Linked DNA regions of Spartinivicinus marinus. The protein of the gene in region 1 interacts with the protein of each later gene in a pairwise test. Links are inferred from orthologs where the notes say so. Each region holds a gene or a part of one and is shown on either strand. Other genes may lie near its edges.

What was found.
Region 2: the proteins of def (region 1) and OQE68_RS01390 interact in binary tests that used the Escherichia coli proteins (3 or more experiments, as listed by UniProt). The link is inferred for Spartinivicinus marinus from one-to-one orthologs.

What each region holds. Positions count from the first base shown.
Region 1 is NZ_JAPJZK010000001.1:2,662,301-2,669,786, reverse strand. What follows is about bases 2,699-5,689. They hold def (peptide deformylase), read left to right. Parts: upstream 2,699-3,934; coding sequence 3,935-4,444; downstream 4,445-5,689. Other genes in these bases: rsmB (16S rRNA (cytosine(967)-C(5))-methyltransferase RsmB), read left to right, coding at 5,563-5,689; fmt (methionyl-tRNA formyltransferase), read left to right, coding at 4,580-5,563; OQE68_RS11900 (LysM peptidoglycan-binding domain-containing protein), read right to left, coding at 2,699-3,273. Outside these bases: L-threonylcarbamoyladenylate synthase type 1 TsaC, read right to left, coding at 1-305; purE (5-(carboxyamino)imidazole ribonucleotide mutase), read right to left, coding at 322-828; DNA-processing protein DprA, read right to left, coding at 976-2,160; more of OQE68_RS11900, read right to left, coding at 2,245-2,698; more of rsmB, read left to right, coding at 5,690-6,870; Trk system potassium transporter TrkA, read left to right, coding at 6,919-7,486. UniProt on the Escherichia coli protein: Removes the formyl group from the N-terminal Met of newly synthesized proteins. Requires at least a dipeptide for an efficient rate of reaction. N-terminal L-methionine is a prerequisite for activity but the enzyme has broad specificity at other positions.
Region 2 is NZ_JAPJZK010000001.1:294,151-301,549, forward strand. The notes cover bases 3,859-6,762. They hold OQE68_RS01390 (aspartate-semialdehyde dehydrogenase), read right to left. Parts: upstream 5,870-6,762; coding sequence 4,847-5,869; downstream 3,859-4,846. Other genes in these bases: OQE68_RS01385 (FimV/HubP family polar landmark protein), read right to left, coding at 3,859-4,416; leuB (3-isopropylmalate dehydrogenase), read right to left, coding at 5,937-6,762. Outside these bases: OQE68_RS01375 (phosphoribosylanthranilate isomerase), read right to left, coding at 1-456; tRNA pseudouridine(38-40) synthase TruA, read right to left, coding at 561-1,421; more of OQE68_RS01385, read right to left, coding at 1,513-3,858; more of leuB, read right to left, coding at 6,763-7,016; leuD (3-isopropylmalate dehydratase small subunit), read right to left, coding at 7,035-7,399.

The DNA.
Region 1 (7,486 bases):
ACCCACTGCGGCACCCAATTCTCAGGATCAGGAATGAGCCAGGTAACAGGGCCAGGCCAACTTGCTTTAAGCTGTGTCAGTTGTTCAGCTGTTACAGACTTAAGTAATGGCTCAATCTGACTTATATCAGCTGCAACCATAATCAACCCTTTTTCCATAGGGCGCTGTTTCAGCTTAAGGATTTCCTCTACTGCTGTCTGCTGCCAGGGGTCACAACCAAGCCCCCATACTGCTTCAGTAGGATAAGCCACGACACCGCCGCGGTGCATAGCACTCACGGCGGTCTGAAATACATCAGCTGTCATAAATAATAAGAGGATGCTAGCCGTTTAGTTGCTTTTGCAAAGCTTCGTTTTTTGCTAACACTTCTTTAGCATTTTCTGCACGATCAGCTTTTAAACGCTCAGCTAAATCTGCGTCAGATACTGCAATGATTTGTGCAGCAAGGTAGCCAGCATTTTTTGCACCCGCCTTACCAATTGCCACTGTTGCAACAGGAATACCACCAGGCATTTGTACTGTAGACATTAATGCATCTAAGCCATCTAGAGGGCCTGCATCAATTGGCACGCCAATAACTGGCTTAATAGTTAAAGATGCAACTACACCAGCTAAGTGAGCAGCCATACCTGCACAAGCAATAAAAGCAGCACAACCACGCTGATCAGCACCTGTAACATATTGATGAGTAGCATCTGGAGTACGATGAGCTGAGTGAACCCGCACTTCATAAGGAATTGACAGTTTTTTCAAAACTCCAATTGCCGCTTCAACTTTTGGAAAGTCTGAGTCAGACCCCATTAAAATGGCCACAAAAGGCTTAGCCATAGTTAGCACCTCATTAGCAAGTCAGCAAAAAAGAAACGCAAATTACCCCACCCCAATCAGGGATGCAAGACTAACCAGTTGGTTAGGTGTTATTAATAGTTCTACTCTATATTCTTCTGGTAAGCATTTTATAATACTCACCAGTGTTTAAAATTGTTGGGTAGGGTTTCGTACTACCCCACCTGGCACAGAAGCAATAAACCCTTGCATCTCCAGTTCCAGCACCAGATTATTAACATCATTTGCAGCTAGCCCAGTACGCGCCATAATCATATCCATAGAAGTGGTTTCATCACCAATAGCGTCTAAAACCTGCTGCTGATTAGGGTCTTCCAGCACTAATGGTTGAATGACTGGCTGCTCTTCAGGTTCTTGGGCCTCTACAGCCTGACACGCTCCCCTAACAACAGAATAAGTATTTAAGCTATGCTTTAGCTCTTCCCAGATATGCTCAACACTATCAACCAGCTTAGCACCTTGTCGAATTAATTGATGGCACCCTTTACTGAGTGGATTATGGATAGACCCTGGAATAGCAAAAACCTCTCGCCCTTGCTCCGCAGCTAATCGTGCCGTAATTAATGAACCACTTTGCAGTGCTGCTTCAACTACTAGCACCCCCAGCCCAAGACAACTGATAAGACGGTTCCGACGTGGAAAATTACTTGCCTGTGGTTTAGTGCCTAAAGGAAATTCAGAAATTAATAAGCCACTTTGACTAATTCGTTCGGCTAATGCTTTATTTTTTGCGGGATAAACCAAATCTAAACCAGTACCAACGACAGCTATTGTGTACCCTTCTGCATCTAAAGCACCTTTATGGGCAGCTGCATCAATGCCATCTGCCAAGCCACTGGTGATAGTAAAACCGCCTTTCGCCATCGTATTAGCAAAGTGATAACTATTTTCCTCGCCACTTTTGGATGGATGGCGACTACCCACAATAGATAGTTGTGGCATCTCTAATAAATCTGGGTTACCAACAGCAAATAATAAAGGGGGCGGGTCAGTTAAGTGGCTAAAAGCACTCGGATAACCCTCATCAATACAGGAAATAATATGATGGTTAGGATGCTCTAGCCACTGCGCCGTTTTTACCAGCAATGACTGCAGCTGATCATACTCTTTACCAGAACCTTGCTGAATTTCTCGTATTATTTCAATACTTTTAGGGGGTAAATAGTCAGACAGTTTGCTGGCAGATTGCTGCAATGCCAGTGAAGGACTACCAAATCGTGCTATTAACTGACTAAAACGGTTAGCACCAACACCGGATACAGAGTGCAACAGCACCCAGTCTGACAGTTTTTGCCATGTTACTTGTTTAGACACGTTTTCTGTTCTTTAGCAGGGAGGGATGGGGCAATATGCCCCAGACTTTATGAAATTACTATACCCAAAGAGCTGGGTATCTATTCAAGGATTAATGACGCCATCTCCCGTTTTAATTGGTTGTGTTGCCTTCAACACCACCGCATAGCTCACCTTCTCAAACGGACGATATATCATCAATAAGCCCACTTCATCAGGTGGCATATCGACATATTGTTTAGTTACGTGATCTTTGATAACTAACTTTTTGGTAATAGACATGATATTACCAGTCTCTAATCCATCACGAGTACCACGGTTAATCACCACATTATCAAACTGGCCAATTTGGTTAACCCCACCAACCACAGCTAGAATTTCACCCTCAATATCTTTTTTAGGTGAGCTTGGGTGGAAGACTGGCTGCAAACGACGTTCTTCCGTTTCCAGCATTCTGTCACCAATTCTGATTTCACTATTACTCTCAGTAATATTGATTGTGGCAATATCATTAGCAACGTCTTTTATTTCACCAACCCCAATATCCATCACCATTACACCTAAAAACTCATTAGTTTTTGGGTCAGTAAATCGCTCTGCACGGCGGAAAATACCATAAGCTGATGCATCGTCTTTAAATTCGCCACGAGCATAAATGAGGTCATTAACGCCATTAATAATCCGCTCTTGCCGGCTGGAAATTACATATGGAGCTTTTTCAATAACATCTTCATCATCAATTATACGACTTCGGTCCATGAAACTATTAATAGCATTCAATGGAATAGCAGGGATTGCCGATTTAATTGGAGTTTTACGAATTTTCGGGCTCAGCTTAATCACTCCCCCGGCCCCTCGCTTACCAATAGTCAGATAAGGTTTACCATCAATATAAACCAAGTTTATCTGGTCTCCTGGATAGATAAGGTGGGGGTTTTTAATAATTGGATTTACGTGCCAAATTGCAGGCCACATCCAGGGCTTAGTCAGAAAACGGTTAGCTATATCCCACAACGTATCACCTTTTTTCACGGTGTAAGAGTTAGGATGATCAGCTCGGATGGGATTTTCAGCAGCCACGGTTGAAAAGCTGACCAGGCAGGAAAAAACAACCCCAAGAAGCGATTTCCTCATGGTGTTATCCTTTATTGTTACTTATCATGTTGGCATTCACCACCCGTTTAAACCCTGTAAAAAAGGGAAAACAAGCAGCATTGATTATTTCATTTCAAATATACTAGTCTGAAAAATTTACCAAACCACAGAAATATTCAGACTACTGCTGTAAACAACTAACGATTGGAGCAAAGACTCCCCCTCTCCAAACTGTTCACTGCGCTGGTTAATCACAACAGTCAGCTAACAAGTAAAACGCTTGTCTTGCACAGCACCCAGATTCAGCTACAAACAGTTACTTAAGCTACTTTCAATTACTTAAGCTACTTTATTAAAGAAAACAGTCAGACAATCTATCTATATACAAAATACCAACTATCTATAATAAGTCTCTTATAGCATTAGAAACTGTTCACACTCTCTATGCGCAATATAGCGCACTCATTAAAGGAATACAGGGTATCAACACCAAATTTTGTGAAATAAGCCACTCTTATAAGCTGGCATAATTACATATTAGCAACTGATATAGTGAATAGTACTCTAAACTTTAGATTTTCTATTTAAGACTCTAGAGTGATCTCTCTATGATGGCTTAAGTGTTCGCTTTTCAGTCATTGCCAAGCTAGCTTATCAACAATAAAATTAGCTATAACGATTTTCGAGGATATCAAGCAGAATGGCCGTTTTAGATATTTTAGAGTTTCCTGATTCACGCCTAAGAATCAAAGCTACACCAATAGAAAAAGTAGACGACTCTATTCGCAAGCTAGCCAATGACATGCTAGAAACTATGTATCAAGCACCGGGTATTGGCTTAGCTGCGACCCAGGTAAATGTTCATAAGCGGATAGTTGTTATTGACGTTTCTGAAGACAAAAGCCAGCCATATGTACTCATTAACCCTGAGTTTAAAGTACTAACTGACAAGCTTGACCATATGCAAGAAGGTTGCTTATCAGTACCTGGCTTTTATGAGGATGTCACCCGTCCAGAAAGAATTAAACTCACCGCACTAAATCTGGATGGTGAACAATTCACCATGGAGTGTGAAGGGTTACTGGCGGTATGTGTTCAACACGAAATTGACCATCTTAATGGAAAACTGTTTGTTGACTATATATCGCCATTAAAGCGTAATCGAATTAAGAAGAAGCTAGAAAAACAGCACCGTTTTCAAACGGCGTAATAGCCAAAGACACTGTATTTTAAAAATGCTATTACACTAACTAGTTGCCATATGAAGCTGTCTTGATATAGATTTATCGATTTAGGGTTGTTGCCAAGCGACAACCCTTTTTTATTTGACTATAACCAAGATTCCATGAGCATAAAGCCACTACGCATCGTTTTCGCCGGTACCCCGGAGTTTGCTGCTATCCATTTACAAGCTTTACTGGATAGCCAGCACCAAGTCATAGCTGCTTACACTCAGCCAGATCGTCCTTCTGGGCGTGGCAGAAAGCTAACCCCAAGCCCAGTTAAAGTATTAGCTGAAGCCCATCAAATACCCGTATTTCAACCTACCAGTTTAAAGTCAGAAGAAGCACAAACGGAGTTAGCCAGCCTTAACGCCGATGTGATGGTCGTAGTCGCTTATGGTTTATTACTGCCAAAAATCATTTTAGAAACACCTCACTACGGTTGTATTAATGTCCACGCTTCTTTATTGCCTAAATGGCGAGGGGCTGCCCCCATTCAACGAGCAATTGCTGCAGGGGACAAAGCTACAGGTGTCACCATTATGCAAATGGATGTTGGGCTGGATACTGGTGATATGCTCACCATCAGTGAGTGTGAAATATCTGATCAAGAAACAGGTGGCTCATTACATGACAAGTTGGCTGAAATTGGTTCACCAGCACTTCTAAAAACTTTACAACAAATAGCTGATGGTCAGTTGCAACCTAAAGTGCAAGATCATGAAAATGCCAGCTACGCACACAAGCTTTCCAAACAAGAAGCTCATATTAACTGGGAACAGTCAGCGACTGAGCTTGATTGTTTGATTCGCGCTTTCAACCCTTGGCCAATTGCCTTTACTGAACTTGATGGCCAGCGTATTCGAGTTTGGGAAGCAAAGCCTTTGGCTGTTAATGGAAAGTCCTTAGCTATTCTTTCAGCAAATAGCTCTGATCAAGCACCTGGCACTATTATTTCTGCAAACAAAGAAGGGTTAGATATTGCCTGCGGTAACGGCACTTTACGTATCACCAGGCTTCAGCTTCCCAACAGTAAATCAATGAGTGTTCAAGAACTTTTGAATAGTCGTAAAGAGCAGTTTCAACCGGGAGTTAAGTTAAGCTAATGTCAGACCATCAGCCGGTGCGAATGGTTGCAGCTAAAGCCATTAAAGAAGTTATTAACCAAGGCCAGTCACTTAGCCAAATATTACCTCAATACAGTCAGCAAGTAGCACCTATAGATCGTAGCCTATTACAAGAGCTGTGCTACGGTACGCTACGCTGGTATTTTAGATTATCTTCGTGTAGCAAGCAGTTGCTGGCAAAGCCACTAAAAAGTAAAGATGCTGATATATTTGCACTGATTTTGCTTGGTCTATATCAGCTGGTTTACACCCGGATTCCAGCCCATGCAGCCATCGGTGAAACAGTAGGTACCTGCCAGCTACTTAAAAAAAACTGGGCAAAGGGTTTAGTTAATGGTGTATTAAGGCAGTTTCAACGCCAGCAGCAGCAACTGCTAGAGCAAGCTGATCAGACGCCAGAAACCTTAACTTCACACCCCGACTGGCTACGCGAGCTACTCACTCATCACTGGCCTGATCATTGGCCACAAATTATTGAGGCTAATAACAGCCACCCTCCTATGACTTTACGGGTTAATTTGAGCAAAATAACCCGTGATGATTTCTTAAACCAATGCAATGAAGCCAGCATTGAAGCAACGCCATGTCAGTTTGCAGGATCAGCCGTCACGCTGAAACAACCTGTACCCGTACAGAAAATTCCAGGTTTTAGTGAAGGCCTGGTGAGTGTACAAGATGAAGCAGCGCAGCTTTCTGCCACGTTATTAGATTTACAGCCTGGTCAACGAGTACTTGATGCCTGTGCAGCCCCTGGTGGAAAAACCTGCCATATTTTAGAGACGCAACCAGAGCTTGCTGAAGTGATTGCACTGGATGTTGATGGACAGCGGCTAGGGAAAGTGAAGGAAAACCTGCACCGACTTGATCTTAACTGCCAAGTAGTAGAGGGAGATGCCAGTAAACCGCTTAGTTGGTGGGATGGCCGCGAGTTTGATCGCATTTTATTAGATGCACCTTGCTCTGCCACTGGTGTAATCAGGCGTCATCCTGATATTAAGTTGCTTAGACGACCTGAAGATATCGATAATCTAGCGGTTACTCAACAAAGTATTCTCACCGCACTATGGCAGTTACTGAAACCTGGGGGACGACTGGTGTATGCCACCTGCTCAGTTATTCCAGAAGAAAATGCTGAAGTAGTACTAGATTTTCTTGAAAATCAGGCTGATGCAGCACTCAGCACTATTGATGCTAACTGGGGTATAGATACGGGTACTGGCCGACAATTGCTACCACAGATCAACGGTCATGATGGTTTCTTTTACGCCTGCTTATTAAAAACCTAGACTTGCATTATCAAATAACAGTAATAACAACAAATAAGCCTTTAGCAGATGAAAATCATTATATTGGGGGCTGGTCAGGTTGGCGGTACATTAGCAGAAAACCTGGCTAGCGAAGCCAACGACATCACCATTGTTGACACAAATGCCGAGCGACTGCGCGAATTGCAGGACCGGGTAGATATTCGCTCGATTACTGGAAACGCCTCATTTCCAAACGTGTTAAAACAAGCTGGTGCTGATGATGCTGACATGCTGGTGGCTGTCACTAATAGTGACGAAGAAAATATGATTGCCTGCCAGGTAGCTTACAGCCTGTTCCGCACCCCCACTAAAATTGCTCGTATCCGTCAAAACGCTTATCTCTCACACCCAGAACTGTTTCAAAATGATCTCATTCCAGTCGATGTCATTATCAGTCCAGAGCGCATTGTTACTAACTATATTCAGCGATTAATTGAACACCCAGGGGCATTGCAAGTGGTTGACTTTGCCGATGGAGCACTGCAGCTAGTAGCAGTAAAAGCTTACTATGGCGGCCCGCTGGTTGGTCAGGAGTTACGTTATATTCGTGAGCACATGCCTTCGGTAGATACCCGGGTAGCGGCTATTTTCCGAC
Region 2 (7,399 bases), 2.4 Mb from region 1 along the record:
GGGATGAGCAGGAATACACTGCCAATTAAAAGTTTCACCGGTTCCACCAGGAATACCGGGGCGATAGCTATCTAATAAAATACCTGCCGCCGACTTATACTGCCCGATAATACGGTTAATATCCATCCCTTCTCGCACTCGAAGGGCTTTTATATAAGGTTTATTAAATTGCTGACAAAAAACTTCAGGCTCATCACCATGAAATTGCAATAACCCGAGCGGTACGTCTGTTAACACTTGTTGTATATAGTCAGTTGTTGCATTCACAAACAGACCAACAGTAGTAATAAATGGACTTAGGCTACTTGCTATTTCAGCTGCTTGCGGAATATTCACCGCTCTTGGGCTTTGTTCATAAAACACCAGGCCAATCGCATCAGCACCCGCATTCACGGCTGCCTTCGCATCCACCAGCCGAGTGATACCACAAATTTTTACCCTTACACGTTGATTCATATACAACTCGAAACCCTGTTATTTAAAACCCTGTTATTTAAAACCCAGTTATTCAAAACCCAGATATTCAAAACAAAATCATTCTATCCAGTGACTAGTACTAACTACTCTGTCAGCCAGGGTGATAGAAAGTATGGGCCTAAGGGAGGGGAAGGTAAATCAAATTGCTCAGGATAGCCTACATCAACAAAATATAAGCCATAAGGTGGTGCAGTGACTCCCCCTTGAGTTCGGTCACGAGCAGCTAATACGTCTTTTACCCAGCTGATAGGGCGTTTACTACAGCCAATGGCCATCAATACCCCAGCAATATTACGCACCATATGATGTAAAAATGCATTGGCTTTGACATCGATAACAATTAAGTCACCAAAGCGCTCTACCCGCAAATGATGAATCGTCTTAACTGGTGACTTGGCCTGACAGCCGATTGCCCGAAACGAGCTAAAGTCATGCTCGCCTTCTAAAGCCTGAGCAGCCTCACTCATCAAGGCCACATTCAGGGGCCGATAGTTCCAGGTGACCCCATTGGGTAAGTGGGCAGGCCTCACTGGGGTATTTAGAATGACATAGCGATAACGACGATACACTGCACTAAAACGAGCATGAAAACTATCATCCACCGGTTTAACCCAGCGTACTGAGATATCATTAGGAAGGTTACTATTGGCACCAAATACCCAGCTTCGCTCAGAGCGTATTGCAGTGCTATCAAAGTGAATGATTTGATTACAACCATGTACTCCGGTATCAGTCCGCCCTGCACAAATCACTGTTAGAGGATGATCAGCCACCTCACTGATAGCTGCCTCTACTGCACGTTGAACGGTCTTGATACCTGAGCGCTGGGCTTGCCAGCCATGATAATGGGAACCATCATATTCGATACTGGCAGCAAAGCGTTGAGCCACTTCAGTCGCTGGCTGCCGATCAGCGACTGAATCATGGGATTGCACCTGAGTCATTACTCCCTACTGTCTGATTACTACCCACCATCGATTTTTAAGCGCCCTCTTTAGCAGAGGGCTGGGGTGAGGAAAATATTACTGATTATCGCTAGTCCATGCTATCCAACAGTCCCTGTGCTTCTTTTTTCTGTACATCATTACCTTCAGTCATGACTTCATCCAGAATATCCCGAGCACCATCCTGATCTCCCATATCAATATAAGCCCGAGCTAAATCCAGTTTTGTCGCCGCTTCATCGGCATCAGCCAGGAACTCATAATCCTGCTCTTGACCAGCAGGGGCTTTTGCTACTGCAGGCTTAGCTTGTACTTTAGGCTCAGCCACTGCTGTTGCAGTGCCGTGATCTTCTACTGGGGCAGGTCTTGTGACAGGTGCTTCAGCAGTTACATCCATATCGTCATCCATATCCAAGTCATCAATTGCCAATTCCGCCGCCAGGCTTTCAGTAGCTGCATCCAAGTCAGCCAGATTATCTTCCATTGCGTCAGAGTCTAAGATAAAGGCTTCCTCTTCTTCAGAGAGCCCCAGATTTTCAGCCTTAGTTAATGTTTCAGTCGGCGCTGGCTGCTCAACAGGAGGCTCGGGGGCTTTTGCTATCTCCGCTACTGGCTCTTCTATTGCTACAGGCTCTTCCAGATCAAGTGCATCTTCACTCAAGTCAAGCTCAAGGTCTTCCAGTGAGGTATCTAAACTCTCTTCCAGCTCAGTCGAGGTTGACTCCATATCCAAGCTCAGCTCATCATCCAAGCTAAACTCTTCTTCTGTAGGCAGTTCTTCTAAGTCACTCAAGTCAAGCTCTAAAGCTTTGTCCAGATCTTCAACTTCCGCTGAGGGCTCCAAATCTAAAGACAATTCATCAAGACTTTCTGCCACCTCTTCAGAGGCAACTTCATCATCCAGGCTTAACTCAAGATCAAGCTCATCTTCAAGCGCAGCAGGCTCTTCAATGCTTTCATCCAGGCTACCAAGATCTAAACCAAATTCTTCATCCTCAAGCTCTGCATCTAGACTCGTTTCCAAATCATCCAGACTTAGCTCATCTGTCTCAGCAGTAGTAGACAGTTGATTAAGCTCACCTTCTAAATCCAAGTCATCGAGGGATAAACTTTCATCAAGATCATCCATCGTCAAGGCTTCATCGGTTAGCTCCTGCTCTAAGCTAGCAAACTCATCTTTCTCCTCAGCAGCAATTCTGGGAGCTGCTGAAGCCAACGCATCACCAAACTTTGCTTTTAGCGCCTCAGCCTGTTGAATAGCTCCTTGATCAGCTAGCTCGTGCAACTCCTGTAGCTCTTGGCTGAACGCATTGGCATCTTGCATTTCGGCATACACTTCCAGCAGCTTCACTCGTAAGTCGCTACGAGAAGGTTCATCATTGATTACGTTACGTAACAACTGCTCTGCTTCAGAGAAACGCCCATAAGCAATATAGATATCAGCTTCACCGATTGGATCGGCTGTTTGCGGTGTTACAGGTTCTGTTGGCTCTTCCTCTGCCACTTCCAATGCTTCTTCAGCACCACCGCCGCTCACTCCGCTAACGACGGTTTGGTCCTCCCCCAGGCCTTCCTCCTCAAACTCTTCGTAAAACTCCTCATCTTCTTGCGCTCGCCGCCGAGACCAGAGGAATAACCCTCCAACTAGTATGACAATAACACCTCCCACCGTTCCTAATAACACCGGGCTCGCGAGTACTTGGTCAATAATACCCGGCTCTGGCTTAGGTTCTGGGGTAGTTTCTGGGGTAGTTTCTGGGGTAGTTTCTGGGGTAGTGGTGGGTTGAACAGGCTGTTTATCAACCACAACTTCTGGAGTCACTGCTTGCGTTGCTTGTTCAGCTTGTTCTTGCGCTTCTGCTAATTGCGTTTGCAAAGCAGCCAGCTGCTCATCTTTCAGGCTCAACAGGCGTTGTAGGGTGCCAATCTGGTCTTCCAACTCCTGCAGTCTTGCGCCTTGCTCTTCAATTTCCCGTTGTGATTTATCAAGATTTTCCTGAGCAAGTGACAGCTCATTCTTCAGCTCGCTCACTTGCGTATCAGAAACACCTTCAGGTTGTCCCGTATCCGCACCGGTTTCGTCTGGCTGGTTGGCTGTTGATGTGACAATGGTCAGTTTACCATCCTGTGTGGTTTCCGTTACCACTGGCTCAACATCAGTTCGAGGCGTCGCATCAATTTGTGGTGCAGCTAGTTCTGTTGTGCCTTGCTTCCATGCTTGATTTTGCTGCTTAATTTGGGTCACTGCATCACTAACAGACACATTTCTAACCCGCTGTTCATCCGGTAGTCGCAGTACCTTACCTTTCTTCAACAGATTAATATTGTTGTTGATAAAGGCATCAGGGTTATCCTGCTGCAAAGCCAACATCGTTTGTTGAACAGTAACTTGACTGGAAGGCTTAACTTTGGCGGCAATTTCATAAAGGGTGTCGTTTGCTTGAACCCGATAAGAATCCCCGCCCTGGAAGCCTGTATCAGTTGGGGTTGTTGTAACCGTGGTCGGTTCAGCTGTAGTCGGTGTTGCGACTGGAGCGGGACGCTCAGCCACTGGCTCAGCTGTAGCGGGTGCCTCAACCGCTGTTGGGGCTTGCTCAGTGAATGTCGGTGGATCTAGCAACACGGTGTACTCACGCAGCAATCGACCGCTGGGCCAGTGCACTTCGACTAAGAAGTTTAAGTAAGGCTCTCGAACTGGCTTATTACTGGAGACTTTGATGTAGGCAGAGCCGTTAGGACGAACCACCGTCGCAAACTTCATGTTGTTTAGAAAGAAAATTCTTTCTACACCCGCTCGGTTAAAGTCTTCTCGGGTAGCTAAATTGGGTAATATTTCATTAGCGTTCAGGTCTCTAATCTGGATGAGTTCAATTTCAGCATTCAAAGGCTGGTTGAGGGCGGATTTGAGGGCAATATCCCCAAGGCCCAGGGCATTTACTACCCCAGATGACAAGGCCCCGGTTGCAGCCATTGCCACTACAAGCTTGCGCACCATAATTCTCAATCCTTTATTATCATTTAGTCTTGCGATTTCTAAGGAGTTGGGTCTTTCTGCCATACACTTCACGACCAATTATTTGTTTCCCAGTTCTACTTGTTTTGGCTACTTGCCACTTGTTTTGGTAACCGCCTTAAAAACAAGCAAGTCAATACATTTCCCCTCGCGATCCATAAATTGATCCCAAACGATGAATACATAGACTTCCTGTGAATGCTGGGCGAGCTTGTAGAAAAGCAAGCTTTCTAACAAACTCAGCCTGAACGCGATTGGTCAATCTGTATATAACTATAAGACACAATGAGCAGGTAAGTAGCCCGCTTACCCACTCTATTCTTATCTTAGATTTGCAAATACAACAAAATGCTAGCCTTAACCGGTTAGACTAAAGCTAGAAATAAGGTTCAAATCGTTAAGTAAGTATCAATTATATATAGTCTTTTATCAATATCTCGGCAATTTGTACACTGTTAAGAGCGGCCCCTTTCCTTACATTATCCGCTACAACCCATAAATTGAGACCTCTGTCACAGGATATATCTTCTCTGACACGCCCGACGTAGACGGGATCTTCACCAGCAGCCTCAGTAACAGGTGTAGGATAACCACCATCTTGATGCTCATCTAACAGAACGACACCTGGTGCCTTTTTCAACAACTCCTGTGCCTGAGCAGCCGTAATCTTTTCTTTGGTTTCAATATGGACTGCTTCTGAATGACCATAAAAAACAGGCACTCTCACACAGGTTGGGTTAACCAAGATACCTTCATCGCCAAATATCTTTTTGGTCTCCCACACCATTTTCATCTCTTCTTTGGTGTAGCCATTTTCTTGAAAAACATCAATCTGTGGGAGCAAATTAAATGCAATCTGCTTAGGATAAACCTTAGCTTCTGCTCCTTTAGCATTCAATAAGGTGGCTGTTTGTGATGCCAACTCATTAATAGCGTCTTTACCTGTTCCTGAGACAGCTTGATAGGTCGCAACGTTTATACGACTAATACCAACTGCATCATAAAATGGCTTTAAAGCTACCAACATTTGAATCGTAGAACAGTTTGGATTAGCAATAATTCCACAATTAGTATAGTCCGCTACTTTTTCAGGATTAACCTCTGGCACCACCAATGGCACATTAGGGTCATAGCGGAAGTGGGAGGTATTATCTATGACCACACAGCTGGCCGCTGCTGCTTTTGGTGCGTATTCTGCCGATACACTTCCCCCGGCTGAAAACAAGCCAATTTGTACTTTGCTAAAATCAAAGGTGGCTAAATCTTCTACTACAACTGGCTTATTTTTAAATAAGATAGTACTTCCTGCAGAACGGCTACTGGCTAAAGGGTATATTTTACCCACAGGAAAATCCCGCTGCTCCAGTATCGACAACATAGCTTCACCGACTGCACCGGTTGCCCCAACCACAGCCACATCATATGTTTTAGTCATACGTGCTTACTTCCCATTAATGAGTTAATTAATTTTGAATAGGTATTAATTTTTTGCTGCGTAAAGGTTACAACGCTGCAACCACAGCATCCCCCATAGCCTTAGTCGACACTTGCCGGGTATCTGTTTCTTCTGTGTAAATATCAGCAGTACGTAAGCCATCGGCTAATACTTGCTTAACAGCAGCCTCAATTGCATCAGCGGGTTCTGGATAGCCCAGTGAATAGCGCAACATCATCGCAATGGATAAAATGGTTGCCAGCGGGTTAGCCACTTCCTTGCCTGCAATATCAGGTGCAGAACCATGGATTGGCTCGTACATACCCTTACCTTCAGCATTCAGTGATGCGGAAGGTAGCATACCAATAGAGCCTGTCAGCATTGCCGCCGCATCCGATAAAATATCACCAAACATATTACCTGTGACAATCACATCAAACTGTTTTGGGGCTCTTACCAGTTGCATCGCTGCGTTATCCACGTACATGTGGCTTAACTCAACATCGGGATAATCCTTAGCAACTTCTTCCATCACTTCTCGCCATAAGACAGTTGCTTCTAATACATTGGCTTTATCTACTGAACAAAGCTTACCCTGACGCTTTTGAGCTGCTTCAAATGCGACTTTTGCAATCCGACGAATTTCAGACTCGCTATACACATAAGTATTAAAACCCTGGCGCTCACCGTTGTCTAAGGTCTTAATACCACGAGGCTGACCAAAATAGATACCACCCGTCAGTTCTCGTACAATTAGAATATCCAAGCCAGCCACGACTTCTGGTTTTAAGGTGGAAGCATTTGCCAGTTGGGGATAAAGAATAGCAGGGCGCAAGTTACCAAACAGTTGTAGCTCAGCTCGTAAACCCAGTAAGCCTTTTTCAGGCCGTTTAGCCATTTCCAGCTGATCCCACTTAGGGCCGCCCACAGCACCTAATAAAATGGCATCGGCTGCTTTAGCTTGAGCCAAGGTCGACTCAGGTAATGGCACCCCCTCTGCGTCAATGGCCACACCACCCACCAAGCCTTCTTGCCAGTCAATCGCTAGCTGAAATTTATCTTTTACCGCTGCCAGTACTTTAATGGCCTCAGTAACGATTTCTGGTCCAATCCCATCACCAGGTAATACTAAAATTTGTTTACTCATTTAAATACCTACTTACCTTTAACTAAATAACCAGGGATTTTGCTGTTTATACTTCGCTTCAAATGCTTTAATTTTATCAGACTTCGCTAATGTAAGACCTATTTCGTCTAAACCTTTCAACAAGCATTCACGGCGAAAGTCGTCTACCTCAAAGGTAATGACACTACCATCAGGTTTGGTAATGGTCTGTTGTTCAAGGTCAACTGTCAGTTGATAGCCTTCCTGTACTGCTAGGCCCTGGAATAGCTGATCAACTTCATCATCCGCAACCACGATAGGCAAAATGCCATTTTTAAAACAGTTGTTGTAAAAAATATCCGCAAAGCTTGGCGCAATGACACAGCGAAAGCCGTAATCCAATAAAGCCCAAGGCGCATGTTCAC